Regions from separate parts of the Candidatus Brocadia sinica JPN1 genome, predicted to be linked through region 3. Evidence: riboswitches for the same ligand, from Rfam matches in the RefSeq annotation. Region 3 holds a riboswitch; each other region holds the start of a gene.
The links. Region 3 has a riboswitch for cyclic di-GMP ahead of BROSI_RS06710 (hypothetical protein). Riboswitches for the same ligand answer to the same signal wherever they lie in the genome.
Positions count from the first base shown of each region.

Region 1: it holds a riboswitch for cyclic di-GMP, as region 3 does, so the genes downstream of both, BROSI_RS10080 (hypothetical protein) here and BROSI_RS06710 (hypothetical protein) in region 3, are expected to answer to the same signal.
Region 2: it holds a riboswitch for cyclic di-GMP, as region 3 does, so the genes downstream of both, BROSI_RS13215 (hypothetical protein) here and BROSI_RS06710 (hypothetical protein) in region 3, are expected to answer to the same signal.
Region 4: it holds a riboswitch for cyclic di-GMP, as region 3 does, so the genes downstream of both, BROSI_RS00655 (hypothetical protein) here and BROSI_RS06710 (hypothetical protein) in region 3, are expected to answer to the same signal.

Region 1 covers NZ_BAFN01000001.1:2,234,571-2,238,926, reverse strand. The annotation lists gene shc (squalene--hopene cyclase) at 118-2,184, shown strand; cyclic di-GMP riboswitch class I at 2,223-2,337, shown strand; gene BROSI_RS10080 (hypothetical protein) at 2,573-3,052, shown strand; gene tnpC (IS66 family transposase) at 3,546-4,356, shown strand, end outside.
Region 2 covers NZ_BAFN01000001.1:2,909,780-2,914,135, reverse strand. The annotation lists gene BROSI_RS13230 (hypothetical protein) at 1-174, opposite strand, end outside; gene BROSI_RS13225 (hypothetical protein) at 303-680, opposite strand; gene BROSI_RS13215 (hypothetical protein) at 1,138-1,362, opposite strand; cyclic di-GMP riboswitch class I at 1,491-1,609, opposite strand; partial or broken gene BROSI_RS21440 (HD domain-containing protein) at 1,817-2,008, shown strand; gene BROSI_RS20825 (hypothetical protein) at 1,936-2,151, shown strand; partial or broken gene BROSI_RS21435 (N-6 DNA methylase) at 2,251-2,518, opposite strand; gene BROSI_RS20215 (hypothetical protein) at 2,458-2,652, shown strand; gene aroA (3-phosphoshikimate 1-carboxyvinyltransferase) at 2,990-4,264, opposite strand.
Region 3 covers NZ_BAFN01000001.1:1,488,616-1,492,971, reverse strand. The annotation lists gene BROSI_RS06720 (hypothetical protein) at 32-1,294, shown strand; gene BROSI_RS06715 (caspase family protein) at 1,433-2,269, shown strand; cyclic di-GMP riboswitch class I at 2,351-2,470, shown strand; gene BROSI_RS06710 (hypothetical protein) at 2,818-4,356, shown strand, end outside.
Region 4 covers NZ_BAFN01000001.1:156,902-161,257, forward strand. The annotation lists gene BROSI_RS00635 (hypothetical protein) at 1-352, opposite strand, end outside; gene BROSI_RS00640 (transglutaminase-like domain-containing protein) at 404-1,414, opposite strand; gene BROSI_RS19560 (hypothetical protein) at 1,590-1,736, shown strand; gene BROSI_RS00650 (hypothetical protein) at 1,865-2,413, opposite strand; gene BROSI_RS00655 (hypothetical protein) at 2,647-3,216, opposite strand; cyclic di-GMP riboswitch class I at 3,278-3,375, opposite strand; gene hemC (hydroxymethylbilane synthase) at 3,605-4,356, shown strand, end outside.

The DNA.
Region 1 (4,356 bases), 750 kb from region 3:
CCTAAATTTGTTATTTTGTTGGCCAAAGTATTTCCTTAACCTTATGGTAATCATCTACTTACTATTTTAGAATGATAATAAATTGATATTGGAGTGTTGTTTGGGAGATTCTAAAGTATGAGAAATTTCTTAATTAGCTTTTTTGAACGATTGGAAACAAGTATCCATAAATTCAACGGCAACGGAAATGGGAACGGGAACGGCAATCACCCTATTCCTGAATTATCCGAGCATGAATTAAGATTCGAAAGTATGCCTCTTGGGGCAGGTTTCCATACTCCGTTGTCAACAAAAAATCCCCTAGACATTACCATATATAGGGCACAACAATACCTTCTCCGCAATCAAAACCGGTCTGATGGACATTGGGTGGGAATCTTAGAGGCAGATACTACCATAACATCTGAATACATCATGCTCATGCATTTTCTTGGAAAGGTAAACCAGGAAAAACAAAGATTGGCAGCGAATCTACTCTGTGAACATCAGATCTCTGACGGGGGGTGGAATATTTATTACGGAGGGCCGAGCGAAATCAGCGCTTCGGTAAAGGCCTATTTTGCCTTGAAATTGGCAGGATACTCTGCAAACGAACCCTTTATGCAAAAAGCCAGGAAGCGCATCCTTGAGATGGGCGGCATCATGAAGGCCAACTGTTTTACGAAGATTTATCTTGCCATGTTTGGACAGGTTGATTGGCAGGCCGTACCCGCTGTTCCGGCCGAAATGATCCTGTTTCCACCGGGTTTTTATTTTAGCATCTACGAGATGTCGTATTGGTCGAGATGTATTGTTGTTCCCCTTTCCATTGCCATAGCTAAAAAGCCGCATATTCCGGTAGGGGATGACATGCTGAAGGAACTTTACCTGATCCCGCGCGAAAAGGTAGTTTACCGTATTAAGCGGGACCAATCGGGATTGAGCTGGCATAATTTCTTTATTGATGCCGATAGTATTTTCAGGAGATATGAACAGCAACCCATTAAATTTATCAGAAGGATGGCCCTCCGCAAGGCAGAAAAATGGATGCTGGACCATGTGGAAAAATCCGGTGGTTTAGGGGCTATATGGCCCGCAATGGTCAACTCGATCTTTGCCATGAAATGCCTTGGATATCCGGATGACCACCCCGCATTAAAGAGCCAGTTGCAAGAGGTAGAAAACCTGGTTGTATACGAAGTGAATAAACTCTATTTACAACCATGCGTATCGCCTGTCTGGGATACGGCATGGGCAATCATTGCGCTTCATGACTCGGGGATACCCGGCAGCGATCCGGCATTACAAAAAGCAGGGCGATGGCTCATCAGCAAGGAAGTCAGGAATTTTGGAGATTGGGCTTTAAAGTGCAAGGTGGAAGAACCGAGCGGCTGGTATTTCCAATATGCAAACGAGTTTTATCCCGATACCGACGACAGTGCGGCCGTGCTTATGGCATTACAGCGGGTATCATTGCCTGAAACTGCCCACAAGGAGGCATCGGTTTTACGTGGATTACGATGGATTATGGCTATGCAATGTGATGATGGAGGTTGGGGCGCATTTGACCGCAACAATAACAGAGCTATTCTCAATCACATACCGTTTGCGGATTTTAATGCATTATTAGACCCGAGTACGAGCGATGTTACTGCCCGATGTACAGAATTTTTAGGTCGTATTGGGTTTAGTAAGACCTCGGGCCAGATTCGCATGGCGATAGAATTTCTCAAAAAAGAACAGGAAAAAGACGGAACATGGTTTGGGCGTTGGGGCGCAAACTATATTTACGGCACATGGTCTGTGCTCGCCGGACTTGCAGCAGTTGGAGAGGACATGAACAAGCCGTATATCAAAAAGGCCGTTGCGTGGTTGAAAAGTGTCCAAAATTCCGATGGGGGATGGGGCGAGACGATAAAATCGTATGATGACCCATTCCTTAAGGCAATTGGCAAAAGTACGCCTTCGCAGACGGCGTGGGCTTTGTTGGGTTTAATGGCCGCAGGTGAGATACATTCTGATGCAGTAGAAAGGGGTATAAAATTTTTATTAATGAAACAAAAAGAAGACGGAAGCTGGGATGAAGTTGAATTTACCGCAACGGGTTTCCCTAAGGTCTTTTATTTAAAATACCATATGTATCGCAACTATTTCCCCTTGATGGCATTGGGGAGATATCGCAATTCCATACATAACAAGGTGTGACGTGGCACACTTTGTCTGTTTCCACTGAAAAATTCACATCACGATAAGGGCAAACCCTGAGCGATCAGGGGACGCAAAGGACAGGGTCTTGTAAGCGGTTTAAACCGCTTAAACCGTTCAAACGGCTTTGAAAAAGACAGCCTTACTGCCAAAGATGTTTGCTATGAATATATTGCAGTACGGCTTTTTTATTTTTAGGACAAGAAAAAAGGGGCATAATTTTTTATCCACCTATTTGATTCTTTGCTGAACAAACATAATAGCTATTTAACTTTGCATCCTTTTTATTTCAAAAAATTAATACCATAACTATGACCGAACAACAAGAGCAACAAGCATCGTTTCCATTTTCTATTACCCTGCTTATTGCTGCAATTATCGCAGGTGGATGGAACGGCAGGTAGATGAGGAAAAGGTGCTTGCCCGTCTGTGGCAGGATCCATTTCAAGCCGTTGAAAGTTATAGAAAAGATGCCAAGGTGTCACATCAAGATTTTACAATTCGTAATATCAATGACCCCTGTTCAAAGATATTCATACCTCAAAAAGATATTAAGAAGGTATTGATCATGCCCGTTATGATTACTGATGGTCATTATACAGAAGATGCAGAGGAGCGACAGAGAACTCGATATGCCGTGCTTTCAGCGCTTCATGTTGCCGGATATCAACCCAGGAATGAAACACATATTGGAGCGTTTAAAGCAGAGATTAATGGGGAAGAACGTCTAGTTCCATACGAGTGGTATCGTCAGGATACGCTGATATTGCAAGCGCTTCGTAATGAATTTCCTAACACCATCTTTTTTACCACAGACCTTGACGCACGCCTCTGGCATACACAGAATTACCTTTTACAAGGAACCTGATCGCCGCATCGAGTTATGGACTGGAATTTCCTGGTAAATGGCAACGAGATGTTCCTCCGTTTAGATCCACCTATCAAACTTCCGTCTTTGTTGCTGCGTTACAGACACTGGGCATCTTAAATGAAGATGATGCCGATTTAAATAAGATACGTCCTCGCATCTTTGAAATAGGAAGGGGGGGCATATGATTTAACTCCTACAACAAGGGATCCAGAGTTTTGTAAGGGGTAACTATTCAGTGAAAATATTTTAAAATATGTTTGACAGGATATCCGGGACAGAGAGTCGTTTGGATTAGTTTGTGGCATATATGGCCTGTAGAGGTGGTTAGTACAGCCTACATGAGGAGAGAGCACAGACATGGACAGGCTGGTGTTGGTAAGAGGAATTCGTGCTTTTGTCGTGTCTTATAGCGCCAATAAAAAGGATGAAAAAGCCTGTGATATAATAGCCGCAGTAAATAAATGGGTGGCTCATCATACAGGCGGATTCATTGACGATAGACAATATAGACATAGAGGTAACGCTCCAAAAAGTAGAGAAGCTTCTTTCTGAAGAGAAAGTGCTGTCGCCAGCCATGAGGTCCATGGTAGAGTTATTGGTAGTAGTAATAACGCTGCTGGTTGGTCGTTTAAACCGTAACAGTCGCAACAGCAGTAAGCCTCCCTCAAGTGATCCGAATCGCAAGAGAGAAAGCAAGGCGAAGGGCGAGAGGAAGGCGGGTGGACAAAAGGGTCGTGAGGGGGTGACGCTGAAAAGGGTTGAGAACCCTGATAAGGTGGAAGTGATAAAAGTAGACCAAAGGAAGTTGCCGCGTGGGGAATATACGGTGGTGGGTTACGAAGCGCGCCAGGTGTTTGATATGAAGATTTCACGGGAGGTAACAGAGTATCGTGCAGAGATAGTAGAGGACGCGGAGGGGAACCGATTTATCGCGCCCTTTCCTGAAGGAATAACAAAGGCGGCGCAGTATGGGGCGGATTTGAAGGCGCATGCAGTATATATGTCACAGTATCAACTGATACCCTACAAGAGGATTCAGGAGTATTTTGAAGAGCAGATGTCGATGCCGGTGAGTGAAGGTTCCTTGTACAATTTTAATCAGGAAGCCTACGAATATCTGGAAATCTTTGAGGAGAAAAGCAAAGCAGAACTCACCAAGTCAGAGGTGTTGCATGTGGATGAAACGAGTATTAACAAGAACGGGGATAGATATTGGTTGCATAGCGCATCCAATAGGCAGTGGACATGTTTTTATCCTCACGAAGGGAGAGGGACAGAGGCAATAGATAGCATAGGAATAT
Region 2 (4,356 bases), 1.4 Mb from region 3:
GCATTGCAAAGTGCCATCATATTTGAAGATTTTAATATTGTGTATTGTTTTAAACGGAAATGGAGCACCTCCTTCACTTGGATTAGGTACTTCACGCCCGTAAATATTGTTTATCGCAGAAACACAAAGTATTAATATACAACTAAAGAAGAAATACGAAACTTTCTGCATCATAATTACTACCTCCTGTTTAATGAATACATGAGAAAAGAAATTTTAACAAAGTAATGATTGGTGTTTGTTTTTTTCCTTTCTGGGAAATTTTTTTTGATAGTGGTAATCCTTACAAGGATTAGGCATTCTTATCCCGGATACTTGAACTCCTTATTGAATGCAAATGATTCTATGACACCACTATGCAGTATGTAGCCCCAGATCGCAGCTGTATACGTCTCACCTACATCCTCACTCCGCCACTTGGAGTCAATCAGCCCGACCAATACCTCCTTTACCTGTTGCATTGGAGTGAACTCGCTCACACTCGATACCCACGGTCTGAACTCCGGAATCCAAGGTTTGGGAAGCTGATCATTCAGCCATACTTGGAGCAATACATCGCCTTCAGACCTCACCTTCACTTTGGCTTGGATGATTATGTCGTGGCCAAGCTCGTCATAATAGACGTCCCATATTACGTCGACGAGATCGTTCTTACTTGCCGCCTCGATCTCTTTGTTCATTGTAGCCCATCCAGTGCGCGATGCGTTGACTATCCTGTTGCGCTGTTGTTTTAAATCGGCTTGCAACAAATTGTTACCCTCCTTTCTTTAAGTGTCATGCAAGGCTTGAAAAGCCTTACAAATAGCACTATTTAAGCCATTATCCTTTTAAAAATCCTTCTTATTATATTTTCCACCTAGCCAGCGAAAGCAGGCCAAAAGACTTCTGTTAACTCCAACTATACACACAATTAGCGACACCTCTATCACAGAAATATTCAAGTCCTTATATCGGTCCCGCTGCAAGTACCACATTAAGTTACCGCCCTCGTGCTCGTGATCGGTTATTAATACGATATCGTCTTTATTAAACGATAATCCGTTTGCAACAAGCGACATTCCTTCGGCCACAGAATTGACGTTACCTACGTGATAAGAAAGACCGTGTTTGCCCAGATAAGAATACGAATTGACCGTTTCACCCCATCATGTTATACACTTGTTGAATCTTTTTTACGATTTCGTCCACGTATAGGTCCAGATTGCAACCCTCGGAGTAAAGACGTTGAACTTCATTCATTCGTTCTCTCACCGAATTAAGAGGCACACCAAACGTTGAGTTGTTCATGTACACAAAATCTTTGCTGAGTGAAAAAAATTCTTGCCGAATTTCATTCCACGACCAGGTTATCGTATTAGCCATAACGTTCCTCCTATTATCAACCTTGCTTAACGTAGATCAGCATAACCAATTAACGAGGAAAATATGCATTATTTTCAGGGAAACTCCTAAAACAAAAAAACCTTACTGCAAAGATATTTCCCAACATCTTCGGCAGTAAGGCTGTCTTTTCCCATAAGCCGTTTAAGCGGTTCAAAAAGTTTAAACGGCTTGTAAAGACCCTATTACTTTGCGCCCCCTGATCACTCAGGGTTTACCTTTATCAAATGTTTTCTGATATACACCAAGGGCGAAAGAGAAGCCATTTCACAGAAAAAACAAATATTGTTGATTAATTATTTCATTAGTCATTTATTTTAAACTAGTTATAGATAAAAATAGCACAGACATTCCGAACAACAGGTTCATGGAAAACCCGCAAAAAGTGCGTCATGGCACACTTTTGCGACGTCACACTTGTGTGCCATGACACACTTTTTGGATAAAATGGTCTCGTCTCCACAGAATACCCAGGACCTCCGTTTTGGGACATTCGTTATTTGTCGCAATACTTTCCTATCTGTTTTCCTTAGAAATAAAAGCATGTGCACGCAGATGCGTAAACAATTATTTCACAGGCTTATTCCACGACCTGCCGGAGGTGCTTACCAGGGATATCATCTCGCCGGATTCATAGAGGCATCAGATGCAATACGGAACGGGAGCGCCAGTCCGGAACTTCAGGAAGCAAGATTATCACTAAAAAAACAGTATGAGAAAACGAGTATTGCAGGGATAAATTTCGGAGAAATTTATGCAGATTTTGATTAAGGTACCGAAGTATTTTTCTGCCGGACAATCATAGAAAATTTTTATAAGCAAGAAAACTGACGTCCGGGAAGTCCGACAGATTACTTAATATCAACTATCGCCGCCTTCAAACAAGACATTATCAGGCACAACGATGTCAGGGCGTCCGTGTTGCGCAAGGATGGTCTTTACATGCTGGACAGAGCTCAGTTGTTTGTTTGAGGTAGTAGCCCAAAAGTCTTCCCTTTCGATCGTCTCTTTTTCTTTATACGGTTTTTCCATCGGCCCCGACGATGGTTGTACTGCTCTTTTTCCCGAAGGGTGGATTTGTCAGTACGATATGAAAATATTCTCCTGGGTGGCTTGCAAGCGAGTCTGCAACAATTATTAGAACCATTACGCCCGGAAAGAACAGCTATACCCAGCGTCATTAATCAGATACGAATATGTTATTCCCGCGGAAGCGGGAATCCAGAAAAATACTGGATTCTGGATCAAGCCAGGAATGACAGACAGTTGTAAACTTATGTCGCTATGTATATATATTATCACTACTCGGTCATAAGATATTAAAAAGGCTGTGTAGTTATGTTAGCAGGTTGAGCAAAGCGAAAACCCAGTTAATTCCCCTTAACAAAGGGGGGATTTTTATGACACTACCGTCCTAAAAAATTCATGGATAAAATGGAAAATTTCTATACAAGTAAGATTCGGACTTTTGAAACCGGAGGACGTCCACTAAGGAGACTTCTTTTGTAGATACTACAGTATAGCTTTTGCTATTCTCACCCGCCTGGCGGATGGTTTAGCTACAGGAATTATTAAAGAGATTAGGATTGAGGCTAATAGCAAGCCCAGTTTACAACCCACCCCTCAAGGCCTCTAATCTCTGAAAATAATCAGGAAATGTTTTGGATACGCACTCAGGGTTTTTTATCGATATTCCTGTTGAGCGCAACCCAATCAATGCAAAACTCATGGCCATACGATGGTCATCGTACGTTTCTATCTGAGCTGGTCGTGGCGGAGACGGCTCAATCTCAAAGCCGTCCTCATATTCCACCGCTGAAATCCCCATTCTCCGTAATTCATTTACCACCGCCGCAATACGGTCGGTTTCCTTTATCCGCATAGTTTTTACATTCCTTACCCGCGTCTTACCGTGGGCAAATACCGCCACAGCTGCCAAAGTCTGCACCACATCCGGCATGTCACCCATATCCACATCTACACCATGCAATGAATTCCCCAGCACTTCAACCCAATTGCTGCCTATGACGACCTTACAACCCATACTCTTCAGGACATCAACAAAATGGATGTCCCCTTGCAAGGAATCACTCCCAATGCCAACGACCCTTACCTTTCCACCAGTAATGGCAGCAGCAGCAAAAAAATAAGAAGCGGCCGATGCGTCTCCCTCAACTTCATAGTGTGTAGCCTTGTAATGCTGTCCGGATTTTACGAAGAACGTTTTATAATCATTGTTCTCAACATTTACCCCAAACTCACGCATCAACGCCACAGTCATGTCCACATAACGTTTTGAAACCAGATTTCCCTTCACTTCTATGATCACATCCTTTTTTGCGCAAGGGGCAGTCATCAACAGGGCGCTAAAATACTGACTGCTCAAATCTCCCTTTACAACGGCCAATCCACCATTTAATCCTTTCCCCCGGATTATTACAGGTGGACAACCGTCGTTATGTTTCGATATAACATCCGCCCCAAGCTGTCTTAGGCCATCAAGTAAATCCTGTATGGGCCTTTGCCGCATACGCGTAACACCATCTATCTCATAGACCCCGTTGCCCAGAGTTAGCATAGCCGTTAAAAATCTCATGGCAGTCCCTGCATTCCCCACAAACAAATTCGTCTGTCTTGCGGGAATAGTTCCACCTTTTCCGTGTACGATGAACTTATTGACATCTTGCTGTTCTTCGATGGGTATTCCCAGGACATTCAAGCTGGACGCCATATATTTGGTATCGTCACTAAAAAGGGCATTCGTGATTGTGGATTCTCCATCGGCCAATGCCGCAGTAATGAGTGCACGATTTGTATAACTCTTCGAGCCCGGAACTGTAACGATTGCATCGACCGTTCCGGTTATCGGTTTTATTTCAATCACTTTATCACTTCCTTATAAAAATTGGGTACTCTGTGCTGTGATGCTGATTCATTTTGAGAATATACCAAACATGATGAAAATATAAAATGAAA
Region 3 (4,356 bases):
CACTCATAATTAGTTAAGGAGGGAACAGACAATGAAAAAAAGGTTCACGGTAACAAAGAGGATCACAACGATATTACCGGTGTTAATCGGACTTTGGATCTTCACCGCCAATACCACGGTAACCCTCGCTAATGCGGATGGCATTACCGTGGGGCCCGGACAGGGTGTTAACTTTGAGCAAGTGGATTTCGTCTTTTCTGCTGTAACCCAGGAAAATTCAGATTGGGGCCGCGTCAGTGCAAATCCAGAGCTTCTGTCCTCTTCAACTGATATATCCAGCGGCTTTCTCAATATCTTCTCCGATGCTGGATGGGTTGTTCAGAATCTACCTGTTGACGTGAACTACGGTACAGTCACAACATACTTCAGCCTTGGTCTCAGTACCCCTACGGATGTTAGTGAACTAAGCGCTCACATAGAGTTTGCTTCTAGTCCGCAAGACGATTTTTCCGACGGTGAAAGAGGCGACTTTGATGTTGGGGTTGCACTTTGGAACGCCGAAGGCGCTGGCGATTCTCAGACTGCGGTGATCGGCGAAGCACCACCACCTAATCTGATACAGTTCAGACCCAGAGGAAAAAACACGAAACACACACAGCCAAACGCTGTGAATGTACAAACGGCCAAGAATCAGTGCTTTCCCATGTCGATTGCAAACAGTCTCCAGTACTTGGAAGACAGATTCGGAGTCAACGTTCCCCACGACCATAAACCCGGTTTGAAGGGTGATGATTCATTGGTGGGACAGTTGGATATGGAGGCCGATCGCCGCGCACCAGCACGCAATGATGGCGACGGTGTATGGTTTACACCTATGCTGAAAGGAAAGTTTTCTTATTTAAAAAAGAATGGTTTGAAGAATAAGCTCATCCACAAACACCAGGGACGTGGCTATGGAAACCCACCCGATGAAGCGCTTCCTAACGGTGACTTCAGAAGCAGCGGGATTAAATCTAAAGATAGAGGTGCTAAAGTAACCTTTAAATTTATCTGTGACGAGATTAAAAAAGGGGAAGATGTGGAATTGGTTTTTTCTTATGATGACAATAACGGTAATCCCACTGGCGGACATGCCGTTCGTGTCTTTGAGTGTGGAAAAACAAAGGGTCGGCCCTGGATTGGCTATCTCCACGATAGGTTGCAAACCAATAATGATCCGAATGACGAAGAAGGCCTTGAGAAGGTTCGCCAACACATCAAAGATATCGACGGCGATGGAATCCTCAACTTAGGATCGAAAAACCGAGAAATTCGTTTTGTACTGTCAGAATCATCAAAGAAGAAACCACGATGATAACCATTATCGACATCCGCATTACCCTTACTATAATATAAAACGTGGGGTTCAAGTTACAACTTGAACCCGCAGGAGTTTTTATAGTTATTTTGCAACAGACCCTTACCTACAAACTTAACCAAAAAGGAGGACTTTATGTCAAAAGGGATTGCTTTAACCACGGGATTAAATGCCGTTAGCCCGGCGCACTATGGCGGATGGTCGGGAGAACTCAATGCCTGCGAAGCGGACGCCAAAGACATGGCGGAGATTGCAAGATCAAAAGGGTTTGACGTAAAAACCCTGCTCACCAAAGAAGCCACCCGGGCAAATGTCATCGATGGAATCAACAAGGCGGCCAGCACTTTAACATCCGGCGATATCTTTATGCTGAGCTATTCAGGTCACGGCGGCCAACTCCCCGACCTGAACAGCGATGAAGCTGATGCACAGGATGAAACGTGGTGCCTCTATGATGGAGAACTGGTTGATGACGAAATTTACTCCTTGCTTGGTAAATTTGCGCAGGGTGTGCGTATCCTGGTCTTTTCTGATAGTTGTCACAGTGGCACGGTAACGAAGCTTGCTTATTATCAGTCTGCCATGAGGACAATGGGCTTAAAGGGAATCTCTCCGGAAATTCGGTATCGTTTCATGCCGATGGAAGTGGCGGTACGCACGTATCGTGACAACAAAAAATTTTATGATCCTATCTTAAAAGATCCTCAATTAAAGGAATCACGTGATGCAGTCAATGCCTCCGTAATCCTCATATCCGGCTGTCAGGACAATCAATTGTCAGCCGATGGTACGTTTAACGGATTGTTTACTGCTAATTTGTTACAGGTCTGGAATGAAGGAAAATTTAAAAAGGGATACCGGGCCTTTCGCCGCGCCATCGTCAACCGCATGCCACCCGACCAAACGCCAAACTATTTCCGGGTGGGTGAGATCAACCGCGCCTTTGAAAAACAGAAACCATTTACCATTTAACTGGCCGTGTGTTTCTTGTCATTAACGCCAACCTGTGGAGCACTACATGAAGACGTAGATGGTAATGAAATAAACAAAGACATACGATAAAGGCAAACCCTGAGTAATCAGGGGGCGCAATGTAAAGGGTCTTTCAACATACAAGGATGTAGTTAAAGACGATCCTTATCCTTTAGTGAAAAAGATAGCCTTACTGCCGAAGATGTTTAGTAAAAACTTTGCAGTAAGGCTTCTTTGTTTTAAGAATATCAGAAAAGGCGCCTAGCGTGCGGTTGATAGCTGAACAACTTCGCCCAACTCAGGGTTGCCGCCTTTGCTATGCTTCGTCAAAATCGCCTTATGCGCCGTCTTGGCTCTTCTTGCCTTATGAAAGGAGGTGAATGCAAACGAATGCTTTTGTGATTTATTCCGGAAATATTGCTTAGCCGAACGATCCACATTTTACGCGTTACAACCGTGGATCTAACCGCATCGGTTCGATGCGGTCTTACCATGGTCAGTAAAGACGTGGGTGCAAAATCATCCGCTTAACAAAGGAGGAGATAGTGATGAAAACTTGTGGAACTTCAGAAAATATACCAACATTAGAACGAGAGCGGGCACAGTTTCGTTCGCTGATCCTGCAAAACCCCAACTACTTCGGCAACCTGGAGCTGAGTCCATATAAGCCAGTCAAATTATTGCAAGGCATTACGACTTACGAAGAGCTTATGTGCGTAGGGCTAAACCCTCCATCCAACCGTCTGGAAGCCGCGCTCCACGTTAAGCAGGAGTTTGGATACGGAGGCGATATCTGCAGCCCGGGGTCATTTGAGTATGTCCGATTCTACGTAGACATATTCGACAACGGGGTCTGGCACGATGTGGGAATGGACAGCGTGAGAGTCCATAACATCCCCGGAGAAAAGCCCCTCTGTTACGCCGTGAGGAAGGACTTCACCCCGTTCAAGAGGCTTTGCTCCACCGAGAACATTGTCAGGGTGCGGGCCATCCTTTCCTGGGACACGCCGCCGCCGGCAAATCAACCCAATTGGACGCCGGTCTATGGGAACGTCATGACCGTCCAGGTACAGATTCATCCCAAGTACTCTTTCTTCGTGGGTGATGTGCCAAAAGGGCTGGAAAACCTTCAGGTCAAGATCCCCGACCCGATTGGCCCAATTATTGCCGGCCTGGACCCAAATATAAAGGTCAAAGCCGCTCCTTTGGCGACGCCAACGTTGTCACAGAGGAAGGCGCTCTATGCGGACAAGGGCGTGCCAGTCCACCGGTTCGGCTTCGCAGAGGCACAGAAGCTCCTGGCAGCTAAGACAACAACCTCAGCCTTAGTCACAGCAAACGGGGACAGCCCTTTAGCGTCCCTTGGACTCAACGCGAATGAAATCGCGGATCTTTTCGGCAAACTTCAGGTCGTAACGGACGGAGACACCAGCTTTGAAGAGCTAAAGTGCATCGGGCTTCGCTCCAAGCGTGATCTGCTGGAGGCGGTACTCACGGTCAAAAGGCCTTACGGTTATTCCGGCGGGCTATGCGGCAAGGGGTCAACGGAGTACGTAGCCTTCTGGATCGACTTCGGAGACGGCAGTGGTTTCATCTATATGGGCACGGCCACCGTACAGGTCCACGACCTCCAGACCATCCCGCCGGAGGACGTCCAGTATGCTGTTTTTCTCAAAAAAGACTTCACCCAATATCTAGTGCCCTGTGAGGCCGGGCCGAAGGTCGTCCGTCTACGCGCCATTCTATCCTGGGAGACCCCACCTCCCCCCGCAAACCCGAACTATGTCCCGGTCTGGGGAAACCGCGAGGAGTGCCTTATCCAGTTACGGCACGGAAAGGCGGAGGCACGTACCCCGGTTATCGAGACCGTTGGCGACATCTCGGTTGATGACATTGATCCAGCAACCGGGCTGGCTACAGGCGATGCGGAGATTGGTATCTTTTCAGTGAACTTGAGCCCCTTTGGAGGTGGTATTACCATCACCGGACGTATTGCGGGCACCCTGCCTGATTCTTTTGGCGGCGGGGCTTTGCCGCTAAAGTACAGAATCCTGGTACGAAAAGACGACGGTATTGACACCTGGCAT
Region 4 (4,356 bases), 1.3 Mb from region 3:
TGAGTTTGCATCTGAGCTCATTCAGGCAATCGACGGACTGGACCAGTAGGCCGTCTGCTTCAAACGCATCTGACACGGTAAAGTAACTCTCGATGTTAAGTTCAGTCTCGTGTTTAATGCCCGCGCCATCCGTGCGAAGCGTGTTGAGTAGTCCTGAAATTTCTTTTTTGACATCCATAGGTCGCTGACGCGGCGATTCTCCACGCCGCTCGTCATCGCTCAGGGCAATGTTAAATTTGAGAGAATCCTCACCGGCTCTAAAAATATTGCGATTAGAACTTGACTTTTGCATTGTTTGACAGCCAGAAAAGATCAAGACTGCAAGAATTATCTGAGTTTTTAGGTATTTCATCTAACCTCCTAACCTTGCAAACAGTTAAGCTAAGTTAAATTAGGGCGTTTTTCAATTGGCATTTTTAATTGCCAAATCCTTAAAGAGGAATTTGTACTGTACGCTGGAAAAAGGTTTTCCATCAACTTCCACGTATGGATAGATGAAATAGTTCAGCGGTTTGCCATTTTGCGGTGGGTTTAGGACAATGTCACGCCCAATGGTAAACTGCACTCGATTTTCGTCATGCGCACCAAAGAAATATTCTCTTCTTGCCGGATCCTTATAAGCTTCTGAAACATCTACAGGCACCCATCCGTATCCTTTCAGATAAAATTCAGCCCAGCAATGATAACCGGCGATTTCCCCCTGACCACGCTCTGCCGGGAGAGGAAACCCGATTGCGAATTTTGCTGGAATACCAACTGCCCTGCAAAATCCGATAAATACAGCGTGAAAATCGGTGCAATTCCCGCGTCTGACATCGCACGCATAGCAAATATCACCCCGCCCCCAGCCAGTACCACTCTTATCGTAAGTCAGGCTGGCAATGGTGTAATCATTGATAGCGCGTGCCTTCTCTAGATTACTAGTTTTGCCCCGAGTGACATCCTCCGCAAGTATTTTGATGCGGTCATCGATAGGCACGAGTCGATCCGGTTGAAGCCACCGTTGCATCATCGGATCGAAATCATTTCGGATCCGAATGTGCATCTGATCAAAATCTCGTCGAATGTATTCACGGCGTTTCACCCTGAATTTCATCTCGACCTTTATTGAGCGGCATGCGGGATTTGCGACAGTGAGGTAAAGGATATAATTTCCATACTTACCGTCTTTATTGATACTCGCGGGACAGGGTGCAGAAATACGCAAGGGAGTAATTTTTTGATTCGCATCGTTCTTTGGATATGGCAACCATATTGATATTTGTTTGGTACCCTCAGGGATGTCATCGACCCTTGCAATGTAGGTGAATTCTAATATTCGTATCTTAGGAGCATTCGTGGCCTCAGACACCTCCAGGAAAAATATGCAAAAAATTATAAGGCAAGCAACGGCGCAGGCAATTCTGGGCTTCATATGTTGTTTCCTTAAAAATTCAAATAGTATATACCCAAGACTACCGAACCTGTACAAAAAGTTATTTCTGTATAAAACCTGTAGAGCGAAGAGACTCTTCGCTCTACATATAGATTTTTGCATAGTCTTTACCGCCCAGGCTATAGTATGTCAGCCCTTTGGGCTTTATCTCATTATGGTAAAAATCTCTACCCATAATTCAATGACATTACCTATCAAGGGAGGGAAAGTTCCATCGCCCCTTGTGGTGGAAGGTCTGGGTGAGGGGTATTTTCGTGTCAATATTCGAACAGTAACTGCCATTGGCTTTAAAGCTTTATGACATCATGAAAGATGAGGGCGAAGGAGGGGACTTCGTCGTGAACTCAGTAGAACGACGAAGGGGGTGTTCTCCCACAGGTTATTTGTCATATTGGCTATGACTACACAACCCAGTTTAACTCCCATTTATTAAGGATATCCGGGATGCTCCCTCTTCGTAGGTTCGGGATATTCCTTTTCAATTAGGATAGCCTTCTTCTCCCAGAGGTCTTTCTTCTTATTATAGTTCCAGGTATAATTCTCTTTGCCATTCATCTTATGAACGGCAATGCTCGCTTTATCAACCCTCAAATTATCCTTATTGGTCCCCTGCACAAAGAAGTCCAGGTCGTACGTATTACCGTCTTTCCCTTTAAAGTCTGCACAGACAAAATATTCATCCGTCTTTGTTGGAGAGAGCTTGTCCTTATGCACCTTGTCAAGCATCAACCCTAAATATTTTTCTGTGTTCTTATCAAGATACTTGAAAACACCCTCTGTGGAATTTTTCCGAATGTATTCTTCAGCAAATTTTGCCACATCCTCCTTGGTTATACGCGGTTTTTCCTCCTCTTTGTACGGTATCACTTGTCCCGGATGCTCTCTTTCGGAAAAAGCAGATGAAGCGCTCAATCCTAACATAAACAACAAGACTGTAACTGTTGCCAAACTTTTTCTCGGAATTAGGAATAAATTCATAATTGGGTCTCCTTTATCAAAAGGTAAACGAATCCGTAGCAGCAGTAGCTTGAAAAGGTAAAACTGCCAATTGCCATATAAAGTCACTGGCATGAAAGATACAAAAGTGACATCAATTTCTCCATTGAACCACCCCCTTTCCTGAAAATATTGCTCTGGGAAAAGCCACAAAGATACTGATTCAGCATGTTTTCAGTCAGCATCAACAGCTCTACTGGTGATACTGACTATTATTAAGGGTAGTCAGGCTTCGGATGTTCAGGATGCTCCGGTCGTTTCTTTTCGGTTTTGACGGTCTTCTTCTCCCAGATACCTTTCTTTTCATTGTAGTTCCATGAGTAATTCTCTTTGCCATTTACCTTGTGGATGGCAATGCCCTTTTTATCAATATTTAAATAACTCTTGCTTTTCCCCTGCACAAAAAAGTCAAGGTCGTATGTATGACCGTCCCTCCCCTTGAAATCGGCACAGATAAAATATTCATCCTTCTTTATCTGCGAGAGCCGTTCACGATGCACCTTGTCAAACTTTAACTCCAGATCTTTTTTCGTTTTTTTATCATAGTGTCTGAAGATGCCATCCCTGGAATTTTTCTGAATGTATTCCTCGGCAAATTTCGCCACATCATCGAGGGTTACCATCGAATTTTCTTTTTCTTTGAGTCTTACCATTTGCTCAGGATGATCTGCAGATGCAGTATATGAAGTGGTTGTTTCCAAAGAAATTAATGCGATTCCAAGATACATCATCAATACGGCCGCTGCGGGGGTCAAGCCTTTCTTCAGTATTCTGAATAAGTACATTGTTAGTTCTCCTTTCATGAAAACAAAAAAGCCTTACTGCAAAGATATTCATTCAAACATCTTCGGCAGTAAGGCTATCTTTCATAAAGCCGTTTAAACGGCTCGACAAGACCCTTTACTTTGCGTCCCCTGATCGCCCAGGGTTTGCCTTTGTCGTAATGTTTTTCATCATCAAAATTTTACTATCTATTATCTATTATCTATAGTATTTTTATGCCTTTTATTTCAAGAAAAAATAAAATATTTACCAGTCATGAAGCTGGCAAAACTCAAACAGGCAAAGTAGTTTGACACCTCTAGCATATTATGATATTATCAAAAAACGCATTTTCTAGTTAAGAGATTTGTAATTACTTTAATAATTCATAAAAAATGGAGAGAATTTACATTGGCAAAGGAAAAACTGGTTATCGTGGGTTCCAGGGGCAGTAAACTTGCGCTCATCCAAACAAATTGGGTTATATCAGAGCTTAAAAGGTTAAATCCTGGATTTGAATTTCAGATCGAAAAAATTTCGACAAAGGGTGACAAGATTACCGATGCCCCCTTGTCCCGTTTAGGGGGAATTGGTTTATTTACCAAGGAACTGGAAACGGCTTTAATGAAAGGAAAGATAGACATTGCCGTTCACAGCGCCAAAGATGTGCCAACAGAGCTGCACGAGGGGTTAATGATCGGCGCCACACCCAAGCGCGAGGACCCCCATGATGCCCTTATTAGTAACAACAATGCCAATTTAGAAAAGCTGCCCGATAATGCGCGTATTGGCACAAGCAGCCTTCGCAGAAAGGCACAATTACTTGCTTTTCGGCCCGATTTCAAAATTTTAGACCTGCGTGGCAATTTGGATACACGGCTTAAAAAACTTGAAACCGATGATCTGGATGCCATAGTCGTTGCCTATGCCGGATTACGAAGGATCGGTTATGCCGGCCCCATCAGCCAGATCATACCGTTTGATATTATGTTACCCGCTGTGGGACAAGGTTCACTCTGTATCGAAATTCGTAACAATGATGCCCGGATTTATCAAATCGTTTCCAGCATTGATGATACACAGACCAGAATTGCAGTAGAAGCAGAACGAGCTCTCTTAGCAAGACTTCAAGGTGGTTGTCAGGTGCCCATTGGAGCATATGC